3 regions of the Paenibacillus sp. FSL R5-0908 genome follow, and region 3 is predicted to be linked to each of the others. Evidence: predicted binding sites of a transcription regulator. Region 3 holds the regulator's gene; each other region holds the start of a gene.
The links. Region 3 encodes Rex, which represses fermentation and respiration genes when NADH is low (regulators of the CRP and FNR family bind a similar motif). Its sites were predicted from a motif close to TTGTGAAATATTTCACAA; they were not measured.
Positions count from the first base shown of each region.

Region 1: the regulator Rex is predicted to act here: its motif matches at 6,114-6,131, upstream of nadA (quinolinate synthase NadA).
Region 2: the regulator Rex is predicted to act here: its motif matches at 6,543-6,560, upstream of MKZ09_RS22345 (polymer-forming cytoskeletal protein).

Region 1 covers NZ_JBBOUV010000001.1:68,674-79,410, forward strand. The annotation lists gene MKZ09_RS00320 (VWA domain-containing protein) at 41-787, shown strand; gene MKZ09_RS00325 (serine/threonine protein kinase) at 777-1,715, shown strand; gene tilS (tRNA lysidine(34) synthetase TilS) at 1,750-3,192, shown strand; gene hpt (hypoxanthine phosphoribosyltransferase) at 3,239-3,778, shown strand; gene ftsH (ATP-dependent zinc metalloprotease FtsH) at 3,888-5,942, shown strand; gene nadA (quinolinate synthase NadA) at 6,202-7,140, shown strand; gene nadB (L-aspartate oxidase) at 7,180-8,796, shown strand; gene nadC (carboxylating nicotinate-nucleotide diphosphorylase) at 8,786-9,661, shown strand; gene MKZ09_RS00360 (type III pantothenate kinase) at 9,658-10,425, shown strand; gene hslO (Hsp33 family molecular chaperone HslO) at 10,473-10,737, shown strand, end outside.
Region 2 covers NZ_JBBOUV010000001.1:4,896,176-4,906,912, forward strand. The annotation lists gene rbsD (D-ribose pyranase) at 1-289, opposite strand, end outside; gene rbsK (ribokinase) at 292-1,170, opposite strand; gene MKZ09_RS22315 (LacI family DNA-binding transcriptional regulator) at 1,198-2,178, opposite strand; gene MKZ09_RS22320 (VOC family protein) at 2,354-2,752, opposite strand; gene MKZ09_RS22325 (DinB family protein) at 2,792-3,265, opposite strand; gene MKZ09_RS22330 (LysR family transcriptional regulator) at 3,325-4,227, opposite strand; gene MKZ09_RS22335 (histidine phosphatase family protein) at 4,386-5,009, shown strand; gene MKZ09_RS22340 (hypothetical protein) at 5,072-5,317, opposite strand; gene MKZ09_RS22345 (polymer-forming cytoskeletal protein) at 5,933-6,484, opposite strand; gene MKZ09_RS22350 (LacI family DNA-binding transcriptional regulator) at 6,859-7,770, shown strand; gene MKZ09_RS22355 (MFS transporter) at 7,819-9,084, shown strand; gene MKZ09_RS22360 (hypothetical protein) at 9,104-9,853, opposite strand; gene MKZ09_RS22365 (phosphotransferase) at 9,995-10,737, opposite strand, start outside.
Region 3 covers NZ_JBBOUV010000001.1:5,067,810-5,078,546, reverse strand. The annotation lists gene dinG (ATP-dependent DNA helicase DinG) at 1-1,430, shown strand, start outside; gene MKZ09_RS23090 (redox-sensing transcriptional repressor Rex) at 1,561-2,214, shown strand; gene MKZ09_RS23085 (amidohydrolase) at 2,201-3,502, shown strand; gene MKZ09_RS23080 (cell wall elongation regulator TseB-like domain-containing protein) at 3,675-4,193, shown strand; gene MKZ09_RS23075 (hypothetical protein) at 4,604-5,146, shown strand; gene MKZ09_RS23070 (AAA family ATPase) at 5,139-6,641, shown strand; gene MKZ09_RS23065 (3-hydroxyacyl-CoA dehydrogenase family protein) at 6,775-7,647, shown strand; gene MKZ09_RS23060 (acetate/propionate family kinase) at 7,644-8,852, shown strand; gene asnS (asparagine--tRNA ligase) at 8,874-10,172, shown strand; gene MKZ09_RS23050 (DnaD domain-containing protein) at 10,204-10,737, shown strand, end outside.

The sequences.
Region 1 (10,737 bases), 5.0 Mb from region 3:
GCTAGAAACAGAGGTTCAAACAAAGGGGGAGTTGAGGGTTATGAAGCAAATTATGCTCATTACTGACGGTTGTTCGAATGTAGGAGAAAGTCCGGTGTTGGCAGCGGCGCATGCCCTGCAGGAGGGAATCACCGTAAATGTGGTCGGTGTAGTTGATTATGGTACGATCGGTGAAATCGGCAGCCGGGAGATTGCTGACATTGCCAAGGCCGGGGGAGGCCTTAGCCGAATAGTCGGAACACCACAACTGGCGCAGACGATTCAGATGATGACACGCAAGACCGTGGTTCAGACGATCCAGCAGGCGGTTAATAAAGAGGTAAAAAAGATACTAGGCGACGGCTCACTGGATCAGCTGCCTCCTGTTCAACGTTCACAGGTTGTTACAGTTGTAGATGAACTGACAGAAACAACGCCGCTGCGCATTGCACTTCTTATCGATGCCAGTGCCAGTATGAAGCCTAAACTGGGTGCTGTGGAAGATGCAATCCGCGATTTGGCACTCAGTTTAGAAGCACGGGAAGGCAAGAGTGAGATCGCTGTGTTTCATTTTCCCGGAAATAACAGCAGTGAAGATGCCAAGCTTGATCTAGATTGGACGCATGACATGTCAGGTATTCGTACGCTATTCTCTAAATTACACATGAGAGGCGCAACACCGACTGGCCCAGCTATTTTCAAGGTGCTTGAACATTATCGTTATGATACACTGGATGAACATCGTGGACGCCGACTAAGCGATGACCACGACGAAAGAGAAGGGATGATTGGTGGGTATGTCGTCTAATCCGTCCTATCCTACTGGTACCTTAATTAACGGAAAATGGCGGGGTAACCGTTATGTCGTTGAGCGGATGCTGGGAAGGGGCGCGAACGGAACCGTATATCTTGTGCAAAGAGAAGGCAGACGGGAAAGGTACGCGCTAAAAATCGGATACGATACACTTGAACTTCAATCGGAGATCAATGTACTGACCTCGCTGCAATCGCGACGAAAGCGGAATGAACATCGGGCTCGTCGTGAGAATCCATTGTCTTCTTATTTTTTGGAAGCGGATGATTTTGCGAATGGGGATAATATCCCCTTCTATGTGATGAGGTATGTTGAAGGCAAACCGCTGCATCATTTTTTATCGAAAAACGGTCCCGATTGGTTAGGCCTGGTAGGTCTTGGTCTGCTTGAAAAGCTGCGCACACTGCATGAATGTGGATTTGTGTTCGGTGATTTGAAGCCCGAGAACGTCATGGTATCGAAATACGGTGAAGTGGAACTGATCGACTTTGGGGGCACAAGCCCTATTGGTCGTAGTGTGAAGCAGTTTACCGAATGGCATGATCGTGGTTTCTGGAATGCGGGCAGTCGAATCAGCGATGAGGGTTACGATCTTTTCGCATTTGCTGTGCTGTGTCTTCGTTTGCTCAATGAAGAAGGGCTCAAAAAGGCAGCTTTACAGCTGCCGCAGACGAGAAGTGTGGACGAATTATTTAAGCTGGCTAGAAATTTACCCAATAAGAAACTATCCTCCTGGATTTGTATGGCGTTAAAAGGGGGGTTCTCAGGCTCTGCGGATGCTACTGAGGTCTGGCGAAACCATATATATAACTCGCGCAGAAAGCGCCCGGATAGTATGGACACCCCCCGGTGGTTAAAAAATGCATTCGCATTGTCCTTGTTTTTGCTCGCCTTTACGATTTATTGGGTATTCCGTTTTTGAACTCATACATATAGTTGGAGAGAGGGGGGCGCATATGGAGCAAATGAATGGACTGGTGGAGTCTGTATTGGAGTCAGCAGCCGAGCATGAGCTGTGGGCGCCCCATGACACCATTGTAGTCGCAGTTTCCGGCGGCCCGGATTCTGTGGCTCTTTTGCATGTTTTACATGAAATATCTTTAAAATTTATACCGCTTACCTTAATATGTGCTCATGTGAATCATGGATTTAGGCCGGAGTCGAAGGAAGAGGCAGAGCTCGTACGTGGTATGGCTGAAGAACTGGGACTGCCCTTTGAGTTTGCGGAATTCGATATTCCCTCCTTGGCTAAAGAGAGTGGACTTGGTCCTGAGGGTACTGCACGTGAGAAGCGGTACGAATTTCTGATTGATACGGCACACCGATATGGGGCGCGTTCTGTTGCTCTGGCTCATCATGCTGATGATCAGGCAGAAACTGTAATCATGCGTCTATTACGCGGAAGTGGCTTATCTGGACTGTCGGGTATCAAGTGGAAAAGAACAGAAAAAAAGGTGGAACTCATTCGCCCATTCCTACGTATTAACAAAACAGCACTTTTAGGGTTATGCCAAAATGAAGGTTTCACTTATGCTGAGGATGCCACCAATCTGCTGACGAAATACAAGCGGAATGCCATTCGTTTGGAAGTTCTTCCTTTTCTGGAAAAGTATAATGGCAGAGTGAGGCAATCGCTCGTACAGCTTGCGGAAATTGCGGGAGCTGAAGATGAGTATATGGAGACGTCTGCGGCAAAATGCTTTGAAGAGCTAGTTTCGGAAGGGGATGGGAAATACACCTTTAACAGAGCTTCATTTGCTGCCATACCCTCCGCTTTACAACGGCGTTTGATTAAACTAATATTAAATTATCTGTCGGCGGATTTATCTGCCCTTGATTTCCCCAAGATCGAAACTGTACGTCGGGGAACGCTGCAGAGCTATCCCACCACCTGGAGCTTGGATTTGGGTGGAGGCCTGACTTGTGTGCGGCAATATGATAGTATCTTGTTCTCGTCCAAGCCCACGACGCCACAGGCAAGCTATACATATCGTCTGTTTTTACCGGACTCTGAGCTTAAATTGGAGGAAATAGGTAAGGTGATGTCGATGGCGGTACTGGAGAGAGAAAACTTTTTTGTACAGGGGGAGGATTATGGGAAGATGTCGGCTTGGTTTGACCGTGATGAACTGGTCTTTCCACTGACGATACGATCCCGATTGCCTGGAGATACCATAAGGATCATGGGATTAAACGGAAGCAAAAAGGTAAAAGATATTTATATTGATGATAAAATACCTGCTTCCGAACGGTCATTGATTCCCCTCGTTTGTGATGGTTTGGGCAATATCGTCTGGATTCCGGGCGTAAGACGCTCGATGCATGCCGCAGTAGGGCGGCACACGACCTCCGTACTTCTATTGTCTCTGGCAGAGCTGGATGACCGCGAAGAAACGTAATGGTCGAAGTAAGTCTTTCATAGTATAACTTAGGAGGTTTCGCAAGTTGCAAAACGATATTCAAGAAGTATTGATCACCGAAGAGGAACTTCAGCAGAAAATTAAGGAGCTCGGTCGAACACTGAGCGAAGAATACGCAGGTCGTACCCCTTTAGTAATTTGTGTACTAAAAGGTGCGTTTATATTTATGGCAGATTTGGTTAAAGCCATTACAGTACCTGTTGAGATGGATTTCATGGCAGTGTCCAGCTATGGAGCATCCACCAAGTCCTCTGGAGTAGTCAAAATTATTAAGGATTTGGATGTATCGGTAGAAGGCCGCGATATCTTGATCGTTGAAGATATTATTGACAGTGGTCTTACACTCAGCTATTTAATTGAGTTGCTCCGCAACCGGAATGCTGCTACTATCTCTGTGGTTACCTTGTTTGATAAACCATCAGGCCGCACTGTTAATCTTGAAGCCAGCTACACAGGCTTCGTGTTACCTGACGAATTTGTAGTAGGCTACGGATTGGATTATGCCGAGCGGTATCGGAACCTCCCATATGTTGGAGTACTGAAACCTGAGATTTATTCCAATTGAACTAAGGACTGCCTCGATCATACGGATCGGATACCCACAACTTCCTTTATTTGAGGTGTCCCAAGAGGCTATGGTACAATAACTTGAGTGTTGTGAGAGGAGGTAGGGGATGAATCGGTTCATCCGGAATTCTGGTTTTTATTTGATTTTATTTTTAGTCGTGGTGGGTATTGTCCAGTTTGTGAGCAATGGAAATGAAGCCGCCGATTTCCCTAGATACGACGAGTTACGGCAGGAGATCAAGAACAACAATGTGAAGGATTTGACGGTTCAGTTTGAGGGTAATGCCTTTCTGGTCACAGGCGAGTATAGAGAGCTGCCTGCCGATACTAAATCGAAAAGCTTCTCCACATATATTCCTCCTACAGATGCCGCTATCAATGAACTGATTCAAGCCAGTGATGTTAATGGGATTGAATTAACTCAGAAGAAAATGGAAGGTACCAGCATTTGGCTGACATTCCTTTCTTCAATTATCCCACTGGTAATTATGTTCATCTTGTTCTTCTTCCTGTTTAACCAGGCGCAAGGTGGCGGCGGTAAAGTCATGAATTTCGGCAAGAGCAAGGCTCGGTTATATAATGAAGAGAAGAAGAAAATCAGCTTTGAGGATGTTGCAGGGGCGGACGAAGAGAAGCAAGAGCTTGTCGAAGTCGTTGAGTTCCTAAAAGATCCACGCAAATTTGCAGCTGTTGGCGCACGTATTCCTAAGGGCGTATTGCTTGTAGGTCCTCCGGGAACAGGTAAAACATTGCTTGCCCGTGCGGTAGCAGGTGAAGCTGGCGTTCCTTTCTTTAGTATTTCCGGTTCTGACTTTGTGGAAATGTTCGTGGGTGTCGGTGCTTCTCGGGTACGTGATTTGTTCGAGAATGCTAAGAAGAATGCTCCATGTATTATCTTCATTGATGAAATTGATGCTGTGGGTCGTCAGCGTGGCGCCGGTCTTGGTGGCGGACATGACGAGCGTGAACAGACGCTTAACCAATTGCTGGTTGAGATGGATGGATTCGGTGGTAACGAAGGCATTATTATTGTAGCGGCGACTAACCGCGCTGATATACTTGATCCGGCATTGCTTCGTCCAGGACGTTTTGACCGTCAAATTACGGTTGACCGTCCTGATGTCAAAGGCCGTGAAGCTGTACTTAAGGTTCACGCTCGTAACAAACCGCTTACGAAAGATGTAAGACTGGATGTTGTTGCTAAACGCACAACCGGATTCACAGGTGCTGATCTGGAGAATCTGCTGAATGAGGCAGCTTTGCTAGCTGCACGTCGTAACCGTAAAGATATTTCCATGATTGAAGTGGATGAAGCTATTGACCGTGTTATCGTAGGTACTGAGAAACGCAGTCGTGTGATCAGTGACCGCGAGAAACGTATTGTAGCTTATCATGAAGCAGGCCATACTATTGCTGGTTACTTCCTTGAGCACGCCGATATGGTGCATAAAGTTACTATTATCCCACGCGGACGTGCAGGCGGATATGTTATTATGCTTCCGAAGGAAGATCGGATGATCGTTACCAAGCAGGAGCTTTTGGATAAGGTTACTGGATTACTTGGTGGACGTGTTGCCGAAGAATTGTTTATTGGTGAGATCGGTACGGGTGCATACAGTGACTTCCAACAGGCTACGCGCATCGTGCGTGCCATGATTATGGAGTACGGTATGAGCGATAAGCTTGGACCTATGCAGTTCGGATCTTCTCAAGGTCAAGTATTCTTGGGTCGTGATATTGGGCATGAACAGAATTACAGTGACTCCATTGCTTATGAGATTGATCAGGAAATGCAGAACTTTATTACTTCGAGTTACGAACGTTGTAAAGATCTGTTGATCAAACACTCCAAAGAAATGCACTTGATTGCCAATACATTACTTGAGAAAGAAACACTTGAGCTTGATCAGATTACACAACTGATTGAACAAGGATTCCTTTCCGAGGATGGTAAACCAGAAGGTGGCGAAGGTGTTGCCCATGAAGTTGGCGAGCCTGTCATCGACAATATCGGTGATGTGCGAGTTCGTATTCAAGGCAAGCCTGAGGATGAACAGTCCACACTTCCTGACCTGTCAAAGGATATCCCGAATAACCCTGATACTGAGGGTAATGACGGTTCTGACGATGACAATAAAGGTGGGGGCACTAGCCTTACCTAATTGGGTTCACCATTCATATGATGTAAATTTATCCGGAGAACGTAACTGTTCTCCGGATTTTTTATTTTAATTTTTAAGGGATTCTATGCCTTAAAGCCTGTCCAGTTACATTGACAGGGGCTGGAACGTTGTGTACATTAGTGATTAATATTACTTACTATTTATATCAGCATGTTCATTTTTTCACCATGATGGCGCATGCCATTTGATAACATCATGTCGGCGAAAAGCCGCGAGGATTTAAGGGGGAGAACAATCGGTGGAAGCTCTGGCGCTTGAGCGCAAGCAGGAACAGAATCGAGAACTTCGTATACGTCTTGAACAGCTTAAAAAGGAACGAAACGCAATCATTTTAGCTCATTATTATCAACGTGATGAAATTCAGGAGGTTGCCGATTTCCGGGGCGACTCTTTTTTACTCGCTCAGAAGGCTGCAGAGACAGATGCGGAAGTTATTGTATTCTGCGGTGTTCATTTCATGGGGGAAAGTGCAAAAATTCTAGCCCCGAACAAAACCGTCCTTATTCCTGATGAACGTGCAGGCTGTCCAATGGCAGATATGGTCAATGTAGACGGTTTGCGTAAGCTAAAAGCTCAACATCCAAATGCTAAAGTAGTCACTTATATTAACTCGTCCGCCGAGATTAAAGCAGAAACCGATATTTGTTGTACCTCTGCTAATGCTGTGAAAGTAATCGAATCCCTTGACGCCGAAGAGATTATTTGGGTCCCAGATAAGAATCTTGGTCAATATGTACAAGATCAGACGGGCAAGAAGCTGATTATTTGGGAAGGCTATTGCAACACTCACGACATGTTGACCGTCAAAGATGTAGTAGAAATGAGAGCAAAATATCCAGATGCGGAATTTGTAGTTCATCCAGAGTGCCGTCCTGAAGTAGTGGCCATGGGTGACTATGTAGGCAGCACTACATCAATTCTGGAGTATTGCCGGAAATCGGATCGTAAGCAATTTATCGTTGGAACGGAAGATGGTACCGGATATCAGCTTCGTAAGGATAGTCCAGATAAAGAATTCCATTTTGCTACCAAATTTCTTGTTTGTCCTAATATGAAAGTTAATAATCTAAAAAAACTGGTGAAATGCCTGGAGACGATGAAGCCACAAATCTATGTACCGCCTGCTGTCGCCGACAAAGCCAGAACATCCCTAGAGCGCATGCTACAAGTCCGGTAGCATGCGCTACTCTTTCGTTGAAACAGGTGAAAAGCGGTCATGATTCCACAATATTTGGTTGATTTTGATCTTCGGGATATTCCTACGGTAAAGACAGATTGTATTGTTATTGGTTCAGGGATTGCCGGACTATTCACGGCTATTAAAGCCAGTGAAGATCGGCGTGTCATAATGATCACAAAGAAATCAGTGATGGAAAGTAATACTCGCTATGCACAGGGAGGGATCGCAGCTGTTATAGCTGAGGATGATTCCCCTGCATACCACCGGCAGGATACCTTAATGGCCGGAGCAGGTCTTTGCTCTTCAACAGCTGTCGATGCACTTGTTAATGAAGGGCCGGAAGGCGTTCATGAGTTAATTCGCTTAGGAACTTTGTTTGATAAGGAAGATGGGGTACTGGCTTTAACTCAGGAAGGAGCGCACAGCCACCGCCGTATCTTGCATGCTAATGGGGATGCTACCGGTTATGAGATTGTTCGTGCATTGGCTGAACAGGTAGCGGAGCATGAGAATATCGAGGTCTGGGATGATCATTATGTTATCGATCTCATCACTGAAGGTGGAGAATGTGTAGGCGCATTATTGCAGCGGCCCGGTGGTGGACGGTTGTTCCTGCAAGGGGATGCGACCATTTTGTGCTCTGGTGGAGCCGGACAATTATATCGATACACTACCAACCCAGAGGTAGCTACAGGAGATGGTGTAGCGATCGCCTATCGTGCTGGGGCTCATATACGAGATATGGAATTTATTCAATTTCATCCTACAGCACTTAGTTACCCAGGAGCTCCTAGATTTTTAATCTCCGAAGCTGTGCGTGGGGAAGGAGCAGTCCTGCGCAATATTAATGGAGAGCGGTTCATGGAACGTTATCATGACCTGCTTGAGCTAGCCCCGCGGGATATTGTAGCACGAGCCATTGTAAGTGAAATGGAACATACTAAATCAACGTTCGTTTATTTGGATATTACACATGAATCTCCAGAGATGGTGAAGCATCGGTTTCCCACAATATATGAGACATGTATGGGCTATGGACTGGATATTACAAGTGATTGGATTCCAGTGGCTCCTGCTGCGCATTATATGATGGGGGGGATTAAGACCGATCTGAATGGAGAGAGCACCATCCCACGTCTGTTTGCTTGCGGAGAGGTTTCCTCCACAGGTCTGCATGGCGCTAACCGTTTAGCTAGTAATTCTTTATCTGAGGCCATTGTATTTGGACAGCGTATTATTGATCGGATTCATGAGCTTTCTCCGCTGGACCGTGATGTTTTATCGGTTAACAGTAACGAGGGCCGTGTAGATTCGCCAACTCAAGCTATTGTGGAACGTCGTTTGAAGCTACAGAAGGTAATGGTTCGATATGCCGGACTGCGTCGTAACGAAGAGATGTTACTTAAAGGACTAGATGAATTAAAACGACAGCTGCCCATCTTTGGATCAGCTTTGTCCAAACGTGAGGAATATGAATTTGCTAATATGCTGACCTGCTGTTTGCTTGTGACAGAGTCTGCTCTGGCACGGGAGGAGAGCCGTGGGGCGCATTACCGTGAGGATTATCCGCAGCGGGATGATGATCAGTGGCGTAAGCACCTGCTTCAAATTCGCGAACTGGGAATAGTGGAGGAATTAAGCGATGATGTTTAATGGTTACAATGAAGAACTAGTACAATCTATCAAGGCCTGGTTGCGGGAAGATGTTGGTTCCGGAGATGTAACCACGCAGATGACGATTCCAGTGGGCCATGAGTCCAAAGGGATTATTCATGCCAAGGAAGACGGGATAATTTGTGGCATTCCAATTGCAGAGCTGGTTTTTGAAATTGTGGATCCGGCGCTTAGTTTTACAGCCCTTGTCGAAGAAGGCCAAGCTGTAACCAAGGGAACTGTAATTATTGAGGTTGAGGGCAGCACCCATGCGATTCTAACAGGTGAGCGGCTTGCGCTTAACTTGATGCAGCGTCTTTCAGGTGTGGCATCACGAACAGCTTCTTTCGTGCAGGTGTTGGAGGGATTACCAACTCGTCTAGTGGACACACGTAAGACAACACCAGGTCACCGGATGCTGGAGAAATATGCTGTTCGTATTGGTGGAGGCTTTAATCACCGTTTTGGTTTATATGATGCAGTTATGATCAAGGATAATCATATCAAAGGCGCGGGTGGTATTCGGCAGGCTGTAGGTCGTGCCCGGAAGAACATCCCGCATACGATGAGCATCGAAGTGGAGACCGAGAATTTAGAGCAAGTCGAAGAGGCGCTGGCAGCAGGTGCTGATATTATAATGCTCGATAACATGTCTAACGATATGATGAAGCAAGCCGTGGCTAGGATTAAATCCAAAGCTCCGCATGTTAAGACAGAGGCTTCTGGAAATGTATCGTTAGAAACCGTACGCGGGATTGCCGAAACGGGCGTGGATGTGATTTCTGTCGGGCGCCTTACGTACTCCTTCTCCAGTCTGGATATCAGTCTAGACCTTAATGCCAAGAAGGAAGGGCCTTTGTCATGATGCTTGCTGTCGATATCGGTAATACCAATATTGTTCTCGGTGTATATAGAAAACGCGAATTGCTGCATCATTTTCGGCTGAGTACTGCGCGCCAATCGACCGTGGATGAATATGGAGTAATGATACACAATCTTTTTCACATGTCAGGTATATCTGTCAAAGACGTTGAAGGTGTAATTATATCTTCGGTTGTTCCGCCACTGGTTAAGACTATTGAGGATATGTGTATTAAATATATAGGGAAAGACCCATTAATTGTTGGACCAGGGATTAAGACGGGGCTTAACTTACGTTATGAGAATCCGCGTGAAATTGGCGCAGACCGGATTGTTAATGCAGTTGCTGCGATTGAACAATACAAATGTCCACTTGTCGTTGTTGATTTTGGTACGGCTACGACTTTTGATTGCATTGATGCAGGTGCTAATTATCTTGGTGGCGCAATTGTGCCCGGTCTAGGCATTTCAACGGAGGCATTATACCAGCGGGCATCTAAGCTGCCGCGAATTGAATTGGAGAAGCCTAAAAAGGTCATCGGACGTAATACGGTGCACGCGATGCAGGCCGGGATTATTTTTGGCTATGCGGGTCAGGTCGAGGGTATTGTTAAACGAATTAAAGTCGAGATGAACGCTCCCGAACTGAAGGTTATTTCGACCGGAGGCCTCGCCTCGCTAATTGCGGGTGAAACAGACTGTATCGATGAAGTAAATCCTATGTTAACGCTAGAAGGATTAAGAATTATTTACGATCGTAACCAATAAAGATAAAGAAGCCTAAAAGGCGAAGAGATAGGAGGGCTATGCACCCAATGGAAAAAAAGAAGGATCGACTAATCCGCGGCACGGCTCTTAATGGTAAGGTGAGAGCGTTTGCTGTCCGCACAACTGAATTGGTTGAAGAACTGAGACGCAGACACGATACGTATCCAACGGCTACAGCCGCAATGGGACGTACAGTTACCGCTGCAGCCATGATGGGCGCTATGCTCAAGGGTAGTGAGAAGCTGAGTATTATGGTTAAAGGGAATGGACCAATCGGACAAATCGTTGCAGAATCCAATGCATTGGGAGAAG
Region 2 (10,737 bases), 170 kb from region 3:
AAATCGCCTCTATAGGTATTTCCTTAAATTTGTCATTCAAGTATTCAGAAGTGCCTTTATTTTTTGCAGCTAATTCCTCTGCCACGATAACTTTCTCAATGACCATATCCTCTGAAATGATTTCGACGAGGTCTTCGAAGCTGGGAACTCCCAATTTAAGCGCTAAATCAATCTTTGGAACCCCAAGTGGAACGGGTAATCCAATATCAGCAATGACAATCGTATCAGTGTGGCCTAAATCAGTAAGCACTTTGGAAATATGACTGTTTAATATTCCTTGTTTTTTCATAATTAAAGACTCACCTCCACCTCTACTCTTGTTGGCATGCCACCTTGGGCACCAAATTTTGTGACGGATAAAGAAGCGGCGCGGTTGGCAAACTTTACACTAGTACGAATAGACTTGCCTTCAGCTAGAGCAACAGCAAATGCCGCATTAAAAGTATCTCCTGCTCCAGTGGTATCTATAGCATTCACTTTATAGGTGGGAACTAAAACTTCCTGTTTACCATCGTAATAACGTACACCATTGCTGCCCTCGGTTATAAATAACTTATTGGGATATTTGCGTAAAGCTTCAGCAGTACTCATCTCAGGAAATAATATTGCACATTCATGTTCATTGGGAGTTAAATAGGTGGCATTGTTTATAATCGTTTCACTGATAGGCCGAGCAGGTGCTGGGTTAAGCAACATTGGCACATTGAATTTATAGCAAATCTCACTTACATAAGACACCGTCTCTTCCGGAATTTCTTGTTGGATTAATACCATGTCAGAGCCTTTAATATTCTCAAGTGCGCGTTCAACCAATGCAGGAGTAACTAAATCATTGGCTCCTTTTACAACGATAATGCTGTTATCACCTTCCGCTAAAATGATGTGAGCTGTTCCACTTTCGACATGTGTAACCGGTTCCACATTGGCGGTAAAAACGCGATTCTTTTTCAGATTATCCATGATAGCGGTACCATAGAAATCATCACCTACACAACCAACCATCGTAACTTCTGCTCCTAGACGGGCAGCAGCGACGGCTTGGTTCGCACCCTTACCGCCCGGAACGGTGGAGAATTGTTCTCCAAGCACAGTCTCACCCGCGTGAGGCCGCTTATTCGAAGTCACTACTAAATCCATTGAACAGCTGCCAATTACACATATCTTAGCCATATTTATCAACCTTTCTCATGTTGTCATCTATTCTTTACTTCTTGTAGTTTCCCGCTCCACAAAGCTAACGGGTAATTGAATAATCTTCTCTTCCACCTTATCTTGCTCAATTAGCTTAATAAGTAAACCCGCTGCTTCTCTACCCATATCATGTGCCGGCTGGCGAATGGTGGATAAAGCAGGTGACAACAAGCTGCTGAGCGGGATATCATCAAATCCGATGATTTGCAGATCCTGCGGCACTCTTTTACCTAAACGATGTGCTTCATGAATGACTGCCGTCGCCACAATATCATTACTGGCAATTACGCCGTCTGTATCTATATATTTATCAAATAACTCCACAGCCCATTGTTCTGCTACTGTATGGGAGAAGGATGAAGTTTCGATCACATTATAGCTGATTCCCATTTCATTAAGGACTTCAATCGCCCCAAGAAATCGATCTTGTGCAGGTTTGATATGCGCCGGTCCTTGTATCACTGTAATTTTTTTGCTTCCCCGTGCGATAATCTCTTGTGCTGCAAGACGTCCGCCCTTTTTGCCATCTGCGTATACGGAAGGGCTATCGTTAGAAGTACGGTCGAGAAATACGACCGGAATCTTCAAGTTAGAATAAACGTCGCTCTCAGGGAAGTTGGTTGACGATATCATGCCAATGACATTGTTTTGGATAAAGGTTTGAATATAATCCATCTCCTTATCTTCGTTCTCATCACTATTGCCAAAGATGATCCGATAACCTTGCTCCTGCATCCGATCCTCTATCCCCCGCGCTAACTGCGGGAAGAAAGGGTTGGTAATATCAGGCAAGAGCAGCCCGATTAATTTAGATTTCCGCTTGTATAATGATCTTGCAACCTCATTAGGGGTATAATTCATTTCTTTGATCGCTGCCTCAACCTTTTTGCGGGTATCGATATTCACATAACCAGATTCATTAATAACCCGGGAGACTGTTGCTACCGAAACTCCAGCTATTTTTGCGACATCTTTGATTGTCATCATTCTTCACTTCATCCCCCAATGTGTAACCGGTTACATGTATTACATAAATTAGATTATCATATAACCTTTTCATTTACAAATCTTTTTTTCGATCATAAAGCTAACAAAAGATACCAATTATTTATCGATATCTTTTGTTATTTGAATTTATTTAAGTTCTGACCACTTTTTTAAACTAATAAATCAGTTCACAATCGTGGTGTTCCCATACATCGAATAGATTCCCATCCAGATCTTCAAATACAAAAAACTTCCCATACTCACCTTCATCACTAACATTTCCGACTTTTACATCTGCTGATTTTAATTGACTGTGAAGAGCAAGCACATCATTTGCAAAAAAAGTGATCACCCATTTTTTCCTACCTCTGACCTCAAACACAGCCCTCGAATCATCATCACTCTGAGTCAAACATAATATCGGCCTATTATCTCTGAATAAGCTTAAGTTTCCGTCTCTTCGGTCCCTAATATTAAAACTAAAATGCTTTACAAACCAGGCTGCAGATTTCTCTAAATCTTTAACTGGAATCATATTGTAAGCAATCCCCAAGATTCTTCCGTCTTCCATCATCTGTCTCCTTGGATTTAAACTTTTTGCTACTTGAGAACTCTAAAGACTTTTATCTGCAAAGCGATTTAATAATTTTATTGTATTGAAGTGCATACCTTCATGGTAAAGTGTGAAATTGATGAATTCACCGATTGAATTTAAGGTTAATCCACTTCCTGTTGTAAGAGGAGTTACTTGCTCACTTAAACGATTGTGAAAAGCTTCCTGGATCCGTTTGGGTTGCTCCGTAAGCATCTCAAGTAAAACTTCAAGCGTTGGCGGTTCCTCATTCCACTCGGCTGGTTTAGTCCCTTTCGCAAATAAGCGTTCAAAGCTTGCCGGCAATTGCATAAGTTCCCTAGCGGAATGAAAAGCAAACTTCTCTTGCACCAAATAAATATGTCCCAAGTTCCAGCGGATATTGTTATTAAACCCTTCTGGAATGCAATTCAAAGTTCCCTCAGATAGTCCCTCGACTGCACGCACAGTAACACTACGCACAAACTTAATTTGTTTGAATATAATTTGATCCATTATGACCCTCCTAACTTTTATCCATAGTTTACCATAAGATTATCTTTAATTTCCTAATATTATTTTAAACTTAATTGTTTCATAACGAACGTAATAAACGACTGCATATAACTTTCTTGAAGTTCCTTCTTTCTGTAGCCCATCCATATCGAATGCTGAGAGACTACATTTTCAACTGCTACTTTAGCTAATGTTCCCTGATCAAGATAAGGTTTCGCCAACAAAGCGGAGACATAACTAATTCCATAACCGGCAATGACAGCTTGAATAACTTCATTCACTCCATTAAATTGAAGCCCAATCGTTGGCTGCTGTACACTTCTTTCTTCACACAACCGGACAAGCCGCTCTCTAGCTGCACTGCCCTCTTCCCTCATAATAAATGCTTCAGACATCACTTCTTCAAAGCTAAGCTGCTGATTGGCAAAAGGGTGCTGGGAAGAGACCACGAATACATACTCGTCCCTATATAACTTCCGATGTTCGAACACTCCTGTATTATGCGTAGGAAACTCCATATCACTGTATATCGCCACGTCTGCTTCAAAATTATTTAATTTTTCCATGACATCATGAGAATTAGTAGTAGTGATCTGAATGTTAACTTCCGGAAAAGATTGTTTGAATAATGACGCCCACCGGGGAATGAGGATACTTGTCGCCAAATAATTACCTGCAATCCGCAGATTCCCCTCAGGAAATTTGTGATAATCTTCAATGATTTGCTGGACTTGATCACCCATAGCAAAAAATTTCTCAAGAGGTTCGATTAACCTTTTTCCTAAAGGGGTGAGCACCATCCTCTTTCCTTTAATTTCAAATAACAAAATATGATTCTCCCGTTCAAACTTACGGATTTGCGCTGATATAGCGGGTTGGCTGATGTGCAAACGTTCAGAGGCTTTGGTCACACTACCTGTGATGGCAACGTAATAAAACAATTTTAATACATGATAGTTCATCGTGATCTCTTCCTCACTTCATAAAGTAATATCTGTATTTGCCGCTTATCCTCAGCCATTTCACTATAACTATACATTATGGATGTTAACTATTATATATTGTTTATTTATATTTATTTATCTTATACTTACAACTATTCATAAGGGAGGTCACGTTAATGACAAAGACAGTATTATACTTAACCCGTCACGGGCAAACAGAATGGAATTTACAAAAACGAATGCAAGGGCATCAAAATTCTGCGCTTACAGCCTTGGGCGAACAGCAGGCGGAATGGTTAAGAGATCGTTTGGAAGTAGAAAACTTAAACTTAGGCGCGATTTATTCTAGTACTAGTCCAAGAGCATTGCATACTGCGCAGATTTTACGGGGAAAGCGGAGTTTACCTATTCAACAGCAAGCTTCTTTAATGGAAATTAACATGGGGAGCTGGGAAGGAATGAATACGGATCAGATACAACTAGAATCCCCTTTACAATATTCCCATTTTTTCACCAGACCCGATCTATATATTCCTCTAACCTCAGGTGAAACTTACAAGCAGCTTGAACAAAGAGTAGTGCCGACAATGGAGTGCATCATAAACGATAACGTAGGGCTTGAAGTGCTCATCATCACGCATCGGATGACTTTAAAAGTCATTATGGCTTATTTTCTCAATAAATCATTGCAGGAAATTGGGGAGTTACCGGATATTCTCTCTACAGCATTATGTAAAGTAACCCTAACTGAAACCAAAACAACCATCGATCTGTATGGTGATACTTCACATTATCAATGACTATGGGTCAAAAAATAAAAAGGTAACTCCGATTAACGGGGCTACCTTTATAGGGTTCAACACTAAATATCCACACTTTTGATTATAAAACTGCGGACCTTCATCCATTTGCCTGATATGAATTCATCAATCGTTTTCGTCTTTGGTCTAACGCAAAAGCGATGTTTTGCCCCTTTATCAAAACCCACAGCTTCAAAAATTAGGCTATCCCCTATTTGCTCCTTGAAGAACACCTGCTTTAATCCCAACCTATTTAACATTTCAAGCTTTACGCTCTCAATATATGTGCGCGAATACTCCTTAGACATATGTGTTCCTCCTAGTAGTGGTAGTAATAGTATAAGTCAATATGAAGAAAATCAACAACAGTTCATATATTCTTCCACAAAAAAACAACCAGGCAGCGATTCTCCGTTGGAGGTTCACTGCCTGGTGTTTTGGGTCTGTGGTGGTTTGCTTGAGTAGGTTATGAGCTAAGCTCAATCATTCGTAGCTTTTGGATACTCACTCCGATGTAACGCACTATCTTGATGAAATCTGTAAGATAACTGCATTCTATACACTTATTCCATCTCTACAAGGGCTGATTCGAACTTTAAGTGTATTCTATACAATTAAAAACTAGAGAAATACCCTGTAGAGTATTAAATCAAGAAAATAGATGTATTAAATACATCTATTTTCATTGGCCGAGCATTTTGAGCATTTTAGTTGCACAAAATACAGTTAAAACCATCTACTATACACTTCAATACTCCATCACTTGTTACTTCAAAGCTTCCGCCGGCTCTCATATGGTAACTAGATGGGGTGTAGCCCATTATGAGTCAGCCCATTCATACTGATTCCTTTTGCCTGAACCTATCCAGATAACTCTATCTATTTAGTCCTTCTACTTCTACCTAATCGAAATCATCACGTACTTATTTAACTTCAGTTGCCCCAGTCACTTTACCTTCAATCCCTGCAGTTGCTTTCACATCTTCGTTTGCGAAGTAAAGATTTCCATCAATAGTCGAGGTTTCATGCAGGTTAAATCCGTTCGCTTCTACATAAACATCACCTTTAATGGTTCCGCCTTGAACTCGTAAATTTTCACTTTGTACAGTTAACTTAGGTACAGTGAGAGTGTAATTGGCAGTAACTTTGTGATCAGCGTCTTGGGCATAAAGAGCAATCTTACGGTAGATGTCGCCGTCTGCAGCCCCTTTATCATGGAATTCGCCTTCAACAACAACATCTTGGGCAATGGTCACATCATTTAGAATGGCAATAATCCAATTTCCATCTTTACTTACAGCCTTGGTAAACGTATCTGCTTGATTTACGATTGAAGCTGTAGTAACTGCATCCGTTTGCTCTGTAGTTGGAGCCGTAGTAGCCGCCGAATTAGTCGCATTATTATTATTCGCACCACAACCAGATAAGACTGCAACCGAGACGCCTGCTACTAACATCATTTTAAATAACTTCATTTTAAATCCCCCTTGTTTTTGATTATAAATTAATTATATATTAAAATTTTTAATAAACAGGTGAAAATTTTCACAATATTGTGTCGTTATCTGAAGCGGTTTCACAAAGATTACTCATCTCCATCCGGAATCGTATCCATAAGTAACACCTCATCTCGCTGCCCGTTTTAAGTTCATAGATCTTAATACTTATTTACCCAAATTTTAAGAAAGGTCCCAGCTGAGTTAAGCCCTCTTTCTTCAACCCTTCCGCAATTCTTCCATTTATAGAAACTTAACAGGGTCATCTAAACGCTCACTCACCCCCATTGACGCTTTAGAATCAGAATGTTAATCTTTAGAAAATATCACAAGGATAAGGGAGCTATTTACTGGTGAAAAAGACAACCATGAAGGACATCGCACTTCGTGCCAATGTCTCCGTCGCAACAGTGAGCTATGTTCTGAATCGTGTCGGCAACCAAACCATTCCTGAGAAAACACGCCAGCAGATTCTTCAGCTTGCCGAGGAACTGCATTACATACCGAATCTGGCAGCACGTTCACTTGCGAATCAGAAAACAGGATTGGTCGGTGTGCTTGTTAACACATCAGCCCATACACCACACTGGAAGCTCCATGCCCAGTTCTCATTTATACATGCCTTGGAAAAGCGGTTAACAAATGCTGGTTACCATACGCTGCTCTATTCACTTGATGTTGACCAGCCTTCTTTGGATATTATCGTAGAAAGAAAGCTGGAGGCTGTATTTCTGATCGATGTGCGCGAGGAAGCCTTTTATTCGATCTCCAAACATTTTGTAGAAGGAATTCCTTTGATTCTGATCGACAGCATGATTGAAGATAAACTCTTTAAGCAGGTCCTTTTCAACTATCGAGCAGTTCTGCAAAAGGTAAAACCACAGGACCTTTCACAGGTATGTTTAATTATGGAGAGCTTCAATAACTGTTTCCTCACCCGCTTTATTCAGGACAGTATTCCATTACCTGAAGAAGCGATATTTACCGTTGTCAATTTGGAGGAATTAAATACATTCTTACAGGGAGGGGGCTATAAAGAGGCCATTGTCATTAATGAGTTTATTGGAAGTTACGTTGAAGTAAACGGGAGGTTCGAACAACTCTCTGTGCTTTGCACCTGCAATTGTCCGGAAATATTAGGCGATGACGTTCATAAATTCATTTTTACTGGGGATAAAGCGGCTACTGCATTTGAACTCATGGACAAATTATTGCATCATTCTGACTACTCCGCACAAGAAAATAATTGCTATTTTGTAGAATAATTTTTTTGGCTATTCACTTAAGCGTTTAAGTTGAAAGGAGCATAACTTATGCCTGGTCCTGTATTAGTGAAACAAGTTCCCCCTGCTGTTCAAGTTTATCCCTCTCTTTGGGGAAATCGGAGATTCCTGCTGCTACTCAGTTCGTACTCCATTTCCTTATTTGGCAACACTTTTCATAGTATTGCTTTAAGTTTATGGGTACTGCAAACGACCGGCAGCGCCAAAATGATTGCCATCATCACGATAATCAATTTATTGCTTAGTTCTTTGCTAGGATCGATTGGGGGAACTTTTGCGGATAGGATCAATCGTCGAACCCTCATGCTGATCACAGATCTGATAAGTTGCGGACTTGTAGTGACACTAGCTTTAGCCATTTCCCTGCCCTCTACTTCGTTCATTGTCGTCGCTATACTGACGGGTCTTACGACCGTTTCAGCTTTATTCCAGTCCCCGGCATACCAAGCTTCTATCACTACTGTTGTTGGTAAAGAACATCTACAAAAAGCGGTAGGATTGTTGAACTTGTCTGAAAACATCTGCCGGACTATTGGTTATTCCGCTGGTGGTATTTTCGTAGCGAGTTTTGGAGCAGCCGACGCTATTTTATTTGATGGAGCTACGTTCTTGATCTCCTTTCTGCTCGTTCTAGCAGTCCGCTCCCTTCCTTTGCCAACTCAATTAAATAACGTGCCCAAGAAAGAACGGAAATTCACACAGGATTTGATCGATGGAATTCGCTATATTTGGAGGTACCCTTTTGCACGCGCCGTTATGATTATGCTTCCTACCTTAACCTTATTTTTTGTCCCCTCCCTGATGTTGACCCAGGTTATGGCCGTCAAAGTGTGGGATTCTACTCCCTTTCAGTTTGGACTTATTGAAGCCTGTATTCCACTTGGTTATATGATCGGATCCGGTCTGATCTTGCTGCTCGGCTCCAAACTGAAGAATAGAGGATTTCTTATTATGACTGGACTGCTATGTCTCGGTCCCCTATACCTTCTGTTATCATTCGTCACTTCCGCTGCGATTGCCATTCCTATCATTCTTGTAATTGGCTTCATGTTCTCATTCTGCACGTTGCTGATTAATACAATCCTTAGACTGGAAGTTTCAGAAGACCTCCAAGGTAGGGTGTTCGGTGTATTAGGTTCTATCATGAGTGTAGCCCCATCCATTGGTCTTACTGCTGTCTCGTCCTTGTCTGATTTCTTCAGCCCTGGTCCTGTCATGGGTTCAATCGGAGTCTTACTGCTGCTGTTTGCCTTATCAACTAGCACTAAATTAAAGATAATTCGAAACTACAAGTAATTCAGAACGTACCCAGTCTTTATCGCCCTCTTTTTCTAATAACACGTCTAAAATGAAGCTCAAACAGTAAAAGAACAATCAGAAAGATCAATAACAGGAGACCCGCTATACCAGTTAGAAACGGAAATAGGAGTGGGAAGAAAATACTAGGGTAGGCCTTAGTAACATCTGAATAATAGCCCATACCCATAAGGGAGGTACCGGAGAACTCGATTAGCCTGACACCTAAATGATTGTTGCTTCTTTGAGCATAGCTGAGAACCTCTTCGTCTACTTCTCCGTCTTGGGCAATCGTGATGATTTTCCATTTTCTTGTTTCCATGGGTTGACTATCATCGGTCAGTCTTTGGACTATGTTTATTTGTTCCTCACCAGTCTTTCGGTCCTTTACTGTGAGAATATCTATCCACGAAAAATACCGGCCTCTGTCCCGATTGGATAGCCATATTTCATCAGCGGTGGAGATTTTTTGATCATTTAATAAGAACTGAACTTTGACAATATCACCAGGCAGGACCTTCTCCTCTTCATCCCATAGGGTCAAATCCGCTTTCCTGCCTGTTTTTTCTTCTTTGATTTTAATATTCTTATCATCAAGCGTTATCTCTTGTACGTTTATTGGGTTATATTCTTTTTCAGCATGCTTTATCTCATAACGCTGATTAATTTGATCAGAAATTATATACTCACGTATATAGTTGAACAATGGGCTAAAAGAAATCGCCAGCAAAAATAGCGAGACGCCAGATATAACTATAAACTTTTTCATAAGTCCTCCTTTTCAACTTACAGTCAGTTTAAATTTTTGACGTGCTCCCCTTCCGGTCCATCGGAACATACTCATCCATTTATAGCTGCCATCGTAGCGTTAACAACATTCATAAATAAGTTCTCTTCCTCTTTTAATAGCTTAGGCACTACCTTCCTCTAAATCTCCCAACCATAATAAACATTGTGGAATAAAATCTGCATAGTTCTGTAATGCATTAATCGTACGGATTACCTCACAAGTACCCAGCTCCCGTTCTGCGTCATCCGAGCTCTCCAGTCCTAGCGAACGTCTGATATTGTAAGCTAACCATTCTAATTTTCCCAAAAAGCCATAGTTGAGCACAACCTGCCAATCCGCATAAACCTCTCCGCCATGCTCCAGATAGCTGTTAATCAAATTTGAGAATGCCTTTTTGCTTAAATCTCCCGATTCAGAACCTGACCAATATAAAGCTACATCTATCAGCTCTACTGTCGGATGAATAGGTCCTGCTGCTTCCCAATCGATTATTATTGGAACTTTCTGCTCATCCCACAAGACATTTTTGGGGTCTAAATCCCGATGACTGATAACATAATGATTCGTCAATAGACTCGCTGAAGAATGAATCAATGACTCCCAATTCTGTATCTTATGCAGGTGATCTGCTAGCAAGCTTGACCAGTCTGCACCCTGCTGCTCTCCTTTGAGTGCAAGCTCTTTCCAATTGGCAACTGCAGCATTAGACGCTATAAGCGTTTCAAAGTGATGATCATCCATTCCCTGTGAGAAATCGATGATGTGGAGCTGCGCAAGAATTGCCCCAATCTTTTTACAACAATCTAAATCTATTTCACCTAAAGGTAATGCCTTCCCCTGAACCCATGGAAACAATAAATAAA
Region 3 (10,737 bases):
CTGGTAAACATCTTGGCATGCATATGAAGCATTTCACTGTGGCACACACGTTATCGCGACTGTATAAAGATAGCCGAAACGGACAGCTTCCTGCTCTGCGCCAGATATTACAGTCGTCAGGCAGTGAAGAGGCTTCAGAATGGAGCGGAGTCATCGATCGGATTTACCCGGATCTGCTTACCGTCAAAGAAACCTGGGATGCACTCAGCGACAAGCTGTTCAGCCTTTTGCCGGAACGCAGTGATGCAGGGGCGGGGGAAGCGGGACAACTGGTTATGCGGTTGCTTCCCGCCCGTAAGCCGAAGGATTGGGATGAATTAGTTGCGCTAGAGAACACTATGAATCTGACGTTAAGCGACATCATCCGTAAGGGTGATAAAATGCTTAACGAGATGCGTGACCAGGAAAGCCAATCCTCAGCAGACAGTCTTGTTACTGATATTAGCGGTTTATTTAAGGATTTGGCTTCCATTCGTGAGCAAGTAAGATTCTTTATGGGGCTGAATGACGATAATGTAGTATATTGGCTGGAGGCAAATGGAAATTACCGCAGCAAATCACTACAGCTGTATGCCGTCCCTGTGGATGTTAGCAGCCAGCTTAAAGAGTTGTTCTTCGATAAGAAAAAAAGCATCGTGCTTACCTCGGCGACGCTGTCTGTAGATAAATCTTTTCAATTTATGATTGATAATCTCGGACTTAACGAAGCTGCGGAAGAGGGACGTCTAATGACCTCACTCCTTCCATCTCCCTTTAAGTATCGTGAGCAGGCACTGTTAGTTATACCGCGTGATTTTCCTAGTGTGAAGGGCAGTGTGGGCGATGCTCGATTTGTCGATACACTCGTACAGTCATTATCGGAAGCTGCTAAAACAACACGTGGGCGGATGCTGGTTCTGTTTACTTCTTATAAAATGCTGCGTCAGGTATATGATCCGCTTAAAGAGGCTTTGGCCTCACAAGAGATTACGGTGCTTGGTCAAGGCGTGGAAGGTGGCAGCCGGAGTAAGCTGATCCGCCGCTTTCAGGACAGTGCAGCATCCGTTCTGCTGGGGACGAGCAGCTTCTGGGAAGGTGTAGATATTCCAGGTGAAGCACTGACTTGCCTGGCCATCGTGAGACTTCCGTTTCAACCGCCGAATCACCCGTTGGCGGAAGCGAAGTCGGAGTTATTGCAGGCCCAGAAGAAGAATCCGTTCATGAAATTATCTGTTCCTCAAGCGGTTATTCGTTTTAAGCAGGGATTCGGAAGACTGGTTCGCACGGCGCAGGATCGCGGAATAGTTATTGTTTATGATACAAGGGTTATTGAATCTCATTACGGAAAGTATTTCCTTTATTCATTGCCTGGTCCCAAAATGGAGCATATGCTTACTGATCAAATGGTCCCCCGCATAGCGGAATGGCTAGAGGATGGCGGCGCTTCTTAAAACGCTCGTCTTCAGTTTAGCTCCTCCTTATCCTTAAGGGCGGTCTGTTACAGTACCGCCCTTAGTAAGGAGAGGTAGACGTTTGAATATGGATTTACACAAGAACATTATTATTTTTAGGAGGAAAAATATGAAATCGGATAAAATATCAGAAGCCGTTGTTCGCAGACTGCCTGTGTACTTGCGTTTTTTGAATGATCTCCAGAATCGCGAAATATTAACAGTTTCCTCTCAGGAACTTGGACAAAAGCTTGATCTTAATCCCGCACAGATTCGTAAGGATTTAGCATATTTTGGTGACTTCGGCAGAAAAGGTATCGGCTACGATGTAACGTATCTTATTGAGAAAATCCGTCATATCCTGAAGCTGGATCAACAGCTTAATGTAGCTTTAGTTGGAGCAGGTAATCTCGGACATGCCTTGTCTAATTACAATGCATATCTTAAAGATACTATGAAAATCACGGCTATATTTGATTCGTACGCTCCTAAGGTTGGACGTAAGATCAACTCCCTTACTGTGCAACCGATGGATGAACTAGGCAGCACGATTCGTGAGCAAGGTATTCGCATTGCCATTATTACCGTACCTGATTCAGAAGCTCAAAATGTAGCAGATATTCTCATTTCTTCTGGGATTGAAGCGATTTTGAACTTTGCCCCTGTGATTCTGAAGACACCACCGAATATCCGGGTGCATGCAGCTGATTTTACAACTGATCTGCAAAGTCTTGCTTATTACTTGCGGGATGGAAAGGAAGAAAGCGAACATGAACAACAATAAAACGATAATTAAGGGCGGGTATTTTCTGACTCCGGGAACGGATGAGCCGGTTCTGAGTGGATATATGACTATTGAAGATGATTTAATCACTTACATAGGAAAAGAAGAGCCTCAGATGGAAGCTGGAGTGCAAGTGGTTGATGGCAGCCGTCTGCTGTTCATGCCTGGACTTGTAAACACACATGGTCATGCGGCGATGTCTTTGCTGCGTGGATATGGAGATGATTTAGCGCTACAAGTGTGGCTTCAGGAGAAGATGTGGCCGATGGAGGAAAAGTTCACCGGTGATGATGTATACTGGGGAACCTCCTTATCTGTATTGGAAATGCTGAAGGGTGGAACTACGACCTTCCTCGATATGTATGATCATATGGACCGAGTAGCCGAGGTAGCTGAGTTATCAGGTATCCGTTCCGTATTGATGCGTGGTGTGATAGGGTTATGTCCAGAGGATGTACAGAATCACAAGCTTGCGGAAGCGATTTCTTTTGCCCGTAACTGGCATGGAAAGGCTGACGGTAGAATTACTACTATGATCTCGCCACATGCCCCTTATACTTGCCCTCCGGACTTCCTGGTTAAGTTCGTGCAGGCAGCGCATGATCTGGATTTACCGATGCATACGCATATGTCCGAAACGAAACGTGAAGTGGAACAAAATGTGGCGGATTACGGGTTGCGTCCTGTAGCTCACTTAGAGAAGCTTGGAATGTTCACACGTCCCTCGATAGTTGCACATGGTGTTCATTTAAATGATGAAGAGATTGAGATCTTGGCTCGCCATAATGTGGGTGTATCTCATAATCCGGGCAGTAATTTGAAGCTGGCTAGCGGAGTGGCTCGGGTTACTGATCTTCTAAAAGCTGGTGTGAAGGTGTCTCTTGGCACGGATGGCGCGGCAAGCAACAATAACTTGGATATGTTTGAAGAGATGCGGCTTGCAGCTCTCATTCATAAGGGTGTCAGCGGTGATCCAACGGCTGTTCCAGCTCCAGAGGCTCTGCGTATGGCTACAGAATATGGCGCGCAGTCCATCTTTTTAAATAATGTAGGCAGACTTGCTGTAGGGATGAAAGCTGATTTCATTGCTATTGATATCGATCAGCCGCATTTGCTGCCACACACAGATCTGTTGTCTCATGCAGTTTACTCTGCTAGCGCTAAGGATGTTGAGCATGTGTGGGTGAATGGTAAACAGGTCATCAAGCATGGACAATGCTTAACCCTGGATGAGGAAGCTATCCGGCGTAAAGCGCAAGAAGCCTTCGAAGGTTTATTGAAGCGTTAAGTCTGGAGAATAACGAATAAATAATAGGCTGCGACTTTTTGCTTTTAGCAAAAGTTGCGGCCTTTTGTGCATTTTTAAGGCTGGGAAAGCTAGAAAATTATGAAATTTTGGATAAACACGCGGGTGTGTTATATAATCAAAAAAGATATATTACTAGAAAGGGAGCTGTACCTTGAAGAAAAGGAAAAAATGGATCCTCCTGGGGTCAGTTCTGATTCTGCTCCTGGGGTTTGGACTTATCCAGTTCTATGCCTATATTATGAAAGATCAATGGAACGAGCGTGATATCGCTAAGGATGTTGCCAAAACCAGAGCGGGTCTAACAGAGGTAACCAAAGCACAAAAATCGGTTTGGGATGAAAATGCAGTGTACTGGGTATTAACAGGGAAAAATGAAGCCGGGACTGCTCTTATGACCTGGGTCCGCTTTACGGTAGATGGAAAATTTGCTGAAGGCGACGATGCAGTGTTTGCTGAGGAACTAAGTAAAGGAACCTCGGAAGCCCAAATACGCGGCATTATCAAAGCTGATCTTCCGGACATAACGATTGAACGCTTGCTGCCGGGAGTATATAACGGAGAGTATGCTTGGCAGCTTTTTTATAAACAGAGCGGTCGGTATTATTATCAATTTTATCGCTTTTCGGATGGGTCCCGAATGGGCGAAGGTTACAGTTTACCTAAAAGTTAAGCTGAACATAAGGAAATTAAGGGTGGCATAGTAAACAAGCGAACTTAGTATAAGTTCGCTTGTTTACATTTATTTGATGTACAAAAGTGATATACTAAGTGATATACTGAATGGGTGGTTATCACCGAATATTCTCTTAAATTCACACACAAAAATAGGCTGATTGATTAAAAATCAAGGCCGATTTTGTCGAAAGTGAGGAATATATTTGGTATTGATGGAAATATTTAAAAAATTAAATTTTAAATATATTCACATTTATTTTGAAATTAGTATATACACCTGTGATATACTACTACTTGTAATTAGAACAGCAATAAGAGACTTCAGTCTCTCTGATGAGCTCTCAAGTAGCTATAAATTATTATACTGAGCTTTATATTTTGTCATCTTTGAGAGGAGGACGTTTCTTGAAATTACGTCTTGTACCTGTGCTGATAACGTCTCTACTGTCGGCTACTCTATTGTTTGGTGGCTTCTTTTTGTATCGTCAGTTTGCAATGCAGGAACCACTTCAGAAGATTGTATCTCAATATGAGGGCGTCAATAATTCTCATATCAGTATTAACCGCAATGAGGTCACTTTGAAACTTGATCTCCAGCCAGGCACGAAATTACGTGAACTGGTTCAGTACGTCTCCCAAGAAGGAAAATCGATGATTGATGGACGTACACTAAAACTTGATGTAGAACAGAACTCCAGTGAACTGCTGGATGAATACTGGGATAAAGCGATGTTCTCTGTAGCTGAAGCCATGGAGAGCCGTAAATATACACTTATACCCACAGAACTTGATGGACTCAAAGTGCAATATCCGCAATATAAAAATGTGATAGCCTCAACAGAAATTGACGACAATAATGTCTATGTAAGCTTGAGTAATGGAAAAGAAAGCAAATTTATTATTTTGCCGCGTAAACCTGCGACATTGGGGGTATGGAATAATGCCTAAATACCTTAAAGAAATTCTAATCGGATTTGTTCCTGTTTTGTTTATTTTTATGGCTTTTCTAGGCATTAATATATTCCCGATTGTAATTGCTGCTGGGATGCTCACGGCTTTACTTATCATTGCTCATTTAAGAGGCGGACTTGCGGTAAATGCAGGTGCCGGGAAGAAACGCAAGAAGGATGGACCTTCAAAGCTTACTTTTGAAGAAATTGGCGGGCAAGACAATGCAAAGCAGGAGCTGCGTGAAGCGTTGGATTTTTTGATCCGGCATGAGGAAATCAGCAAATTCGGGATTCGGCCTTTGAAAGGGATTCTGCTTACAGGCCCTCCAGGAACAGGTAAGACCCTTATGGCTAGAGCAGCAGCACATTATACGAACTCTGTATTTGTAGCAGCATCAGGCAGTGAGTTTGTAGAAATGTACGTAGGTGTCGGTGCCGGCCGTATCCGCGATTTGTTTAAGGATGCCCGTACCCGCGCCCTTAAGGAAAATAAGCAAAGCGCTATTATTTTCATAGATGAAATTGACGTAATTGGCGGTAAGCGTGAAGGCGGACAGCAGCGAGAATATGATCAGACCTTGAATCAGCTGTTGACCGAGATGGACGGGATCTATAACAACGAAACACCGCGTATTTTGCTGGTAGCAGCCACTAACCGAAAAGAAATGCTTGATTCAGCATTGCTGCGTCCTGGCCGGTTTGACCGTCATATTCAAGTGGACATGCCTGATAAAAAAGGCCGCAAATCGATTCTCGAATTGCATGCCAAAAATAAGCCGCTTCATGCAAATGTGAACCTCGACAAAATTTCCGAAGAAGCCTATGGTTTTTCCGGTGCTCAGCTCGAAAGTGTTATGAATGAGGCAGCAATTTATATGATGCGTGAGGAATTGACAGAGGTTGAGCAGCGGCATCTGTCGATGGCGATTGACAAGGTTATGATGGGGGAAAAAACGGACAGAGAAACTAACCACGAAGAGAAAAAACGTGTGGCGATTCACGAATTGGGACATGCCATTATGGCAGAGCTGCTGCGTCCGGGAAGTGTTAGTCAGGTTACGTTGACTCCGCGGGGGCAAGCCCTTGGTTATGTACGTCACAATCCTCAGCAAGAGCAGTATCTGTACACCAAGGATTATTTAGAAGATCAGATTATGATCGCACTTGGTGGAGCGGCTGCAGAAGAAATGTATTATGGCGGACGAAGCACAGGTTCACGTGGTGATTTTGATCAGGCCCTGAATATTGTCGAAACCATGATGAAATCCGGATTGACTTCGTTGGGTATCGCCAAGCTGGAAATGGTTACCACTGAAGAGCTTATGAAGGAAAATAGTAAAATATTGGATGAGTTGATGGTACGTACTCACGACCACCTTGAAAAGCAACGAAATGTATTTGATTACTCCCTTGACATTTTAATGAAGGAAGAAGTGCTCTCTGGAGAGCAATTTCGATGTCAATTTCGTGACAGCGTGCGTTTACCAGCATAAATATTTATGCTGGTTATTTTTTTTTACTTTTCAGGCATGCTAAGATATCATTATATGTCGGGCTTTATAAATTTTTGCGACAGACAAGGTACAATACAAAAGTATAGATACCTGAAAGGATGGAGACTTTTTTATGAATTTCAAGAAAATTGGTGTCATCGGCGGTGGCACAATGGGACAAGGGATTGCCGAAATGCTGGCAGCCAAGGGCCTGGATGTATTGCTGGTGGAGAAAACCCCTGAGAAACTGGACTACTCCTACGAAATGATCGAGACAAGTCTAGATAAGCAACTGGAGAAATGGGCGATCACTCAAGCTGAGAAGAAGCTGATTCTTAGCCGCATTCAAAAAGTGACACATTTCGCAGAGCTGAGCTCCTGTGACATGGTTATCGAAACAATCGTTGAGGATTTAGAAGAAAAGAAAAAAATATTGAATCAACTGGATCAAGTATGTCCAAACCACATTATTCTTGCCAGCAATACGTCAACACTTAGCTTGACTGAACTTGCAAGTTCTACAATGTATCCGGAACGCGTGATCGGAATGCATTTCATATACCCTGTAGCTAAAGTGGATCTTGTTGAAATTGTACGCGGTCTGAAAACTTCAGATGCTACTTTTGAAGATACAAAATCCTTTGTTGATGAAATTGTTGAGAAAAAAGGTGTAATGATTTATGAATCCCCAGGATTTGTAACATCACGCCTCATTTGCTTGTTTATCAATGAAGCTATGCATGTGCTGCAAGAGGGCGTTGCCTCTGCACAGGATATTGACGATGCTATGCGTATTGGTTATCAATTCCAATATGGACCGCTTGAAATGGCTGACAGATTCGGTCTGGATTCGGTTCTTGCTGCACTCGAAAATATGTTCCGTGAATATGGTGAGCTGAAATATCGTCCTTCCACGATCCTTAAGAAGATGGTGCGTGCAGGACAATTGGGTATGAAATCAGGCGAAGGCTTCTTCCAGTACGACAAGGATGGTGACCGTATATGAATATTCTAGTAATTAACTCCGGTAGTTCTTCTTTAAAATATCAATTGTACAATATGGCTGATGAATCCGTTTTGGCTAAAGGTTTGGTGGAACGTATCGGGATGGATTCCTCCATTCTGAACCATAAACCTACTGGTAAACCTGAAGTAACAGAAGTAAGTGAAATTTTGGAGCATAACACAGCGATTCGTAAAGTTCTAGCTTGCCTAACGGATAAAGAGCATGGTGTTATTGAATCCATTAAAGAAATCAATGCTGTGGGTCACCGTGTAGTACACGGTGGTGAATTCTTCAAAGCTTCCGCACTTGTGGACGCTGATGCCAAGACTAAAATTCGTCAATTGTTTGACCTTGCACCCCTGCATAACCCAGCAGCAATGATGGGGATTACGGCTTCTGAAGTAAATATGCCGGGTGTACCGCAGGTTGTTGTATTCGATACTGCATTCCACCAAACAATGCCTGAAAAAGCGTATATGTACGCGATTCCTAGAGTACTGTACAATAAATATAAAGTTCGTCGTTATGGCGCACACGGTACATCACACGACTTCGTAAGCAAAGCTGCTGCGGAGTACTTGGAGCGTCCGTTGGAAGATCTGAAGATCATTACTTGTCATATCGGTAACGGAGGTAGTGTAACTGCTGTTCAAGATGGAGTATCTGTGGATACTTCGATGGGTATGACTCCTCTGGAAGGTTTGATGATGGGTACTCGCAGTGGTGATCTTGATCCAGCAATTGTTCCTTACGTAATGAACAAGGAAGAATTGTCCGTGGGCGAAGTTAACTCCATGTTGAACAAACATAGTGGACTCCTAGCAATTTCGGGCGTAAGCAGTGATATGCGTGATATTATTGAGGGTATGGAAAAAGGTGAGCCTAATTCCACGCTAGCTTTTGAAATGTATGAGTACCGCTTGCGCAAGTATATCGGTTCTTATGCGGCTGCTATGAACGGTGTAGATGCTATCGTATTCACTGCTGGTGTTGGTGAAAATGCTTCATTGCTACGTGAGAAATTGCTAAATAACCTTACGTTCCTGGGTATTGAGTTGGATGTTGAAGCTAACAAAGTTCGCTCCGGTGACCCGCGTCGTATCTCTACGGTAGATTCCAAAGTGCAGGTGCTTGTAGTTCCGACTAACGAAGAGCTTGTCATCGCACGTGATACAAACCGTATTGTGCAAGGAATTAACGGCTAAATTAGAGGAGAGATTGAAGGCATGGCTAACAAGAGTGTAATCAAGAACGTGAATGAACATGTTGGAGAAAGTGTTGTTATCGGTTGTTGGGTAAACAACAAGCGCTCCAGTGGTAAAATTCAGTTCCTGCAGCTTCGCGATGGTACAGGTTATATTCAGGGAGTTGTAGTGAAATCAGAAGTGCCTGAAGAGGTATGGGATGCAGCTAAGAGCCTTACACAGGAAAGCTCATTGTATGTGACCGGTATTATTCGTGAGGAGCCTCGCAGTCAATCCGGTTTTGAAATGACTGTTACCGGAATTGAAGTTCTGCACCTTACAGAGAATTATCCAATTACTCCGAAAGAGCATGGCGTTGATTTCTTGATGGATCACCGTCACCTCTGGCTCCGTGCCTCGAAGCAGCGGGCTGTTCTTGTTATTCGTGCGGAGATTATCCGGGCAATCCAACAGTTCTTCAACGAGAGCGGATTTACAAAGGTGGATCCTCCGATTCTGACGCCAACGTCAGCAGAGGGAACTACTAACTTGTTCCACACGAAATACTTCGATGAGGATGCTTACCTGACCCAAAGCGGACAGTTATACATGGAAGCTGCAGCTATGGCACTGGGCCGTGTATATTCCTTTGGACCAACCTTCCGTGCGGAGAAATCAAAAACTCGTCGCCACTTGATCGAGTTCTGGATGATCGAGCCGGAAATGGCCTTCACAGATCATGAAGAAAGCTTGAAGGTTCAGGAAGAGTTTATTAGCTTCGTAGTGCAATCCGTATTGAAGAATTGCCGTGCGGAGTTGGAAGCGGTAGGCCGCGATATTTCCAAGCTGGAGAATATCAAAGCACCATTCCCACGCATTACTTATGACGATGCAATCAAGTTCTTGAATGATAAAGGCTTTGAAGATATTGCTTGGGGTGATGATTTCGGTGCACCTCATGAAACAGCAATCGCTGAAGCATACGATAAACCTGTATTTATTACTCATTATCCTGCTTCATTCAAAGCGTTCTACATGAAGCCTGATCCAAATCGTCCTGAAGTCGTACTGTGTGCTGATATGATCGCTCCTGAAGGTTATGGAGAGATTATTGGGGGTTCACAGCGGATCGATGATCCTGCGCTGCTTGAAGAGCGTTATAAAGAGCACAATCTTTCTATGGATTCTTATAAATGGTACATGGATCTGCGTACTTACGGATCTGTACCTCACTCCGGTTTTGGACTTGGGCTTGAGCGTACTGTAGCTTGGATCTGTGGTCTTGACCATGTACGTGAGACTATTCCATTCCCACGTACACTGTACCGCCTCTACCCATAAGTTCTTAGGATTTGAACAAAGGGGGAAGCACATGGACGGCAAGACATGGAGTACCTGGAGCGAAGGCGTCTCCTTCGGTCTGGAGAACGGAATGGCCGTCATACCTTACGCTTTACTGAAGTATTACCGGAAGCTGAATTTAAGCGGAAGTGAAGCGATGCTGCTGATTCATCTGCTCTCCTTCAGACAAGTGGAAGGGATTGAGTTCCCTTCTCTGGAGGAGCTTCAGGTCGTAACTGGTCGTAGCATTTCCGTTCTCGCCGGAGAATTGCAGAAGCTCATGAAGGAAGGTTTCATTAGCATCGATGGAGACAACGATGAGCTAAGAGATATCCATTATGAACGCTACAATTTCTCAGGACTATATGGAAAGCTCGGTGCTTATCTTGCGACAGCTGTACAAGAAAATGAGCAAGATAAGGACAAGGGAGCATATGGGGCATCAGCTCCCCGGGCTGCTGCGTCAGGTGGAGGATTCGGAACTCCCCCCACATCTCCTTCTTCACTTGGAGATAAAGAGGAGAGCCGGAATCTATTCAGTATTTTCGAGAAGGAATTCGGGCGC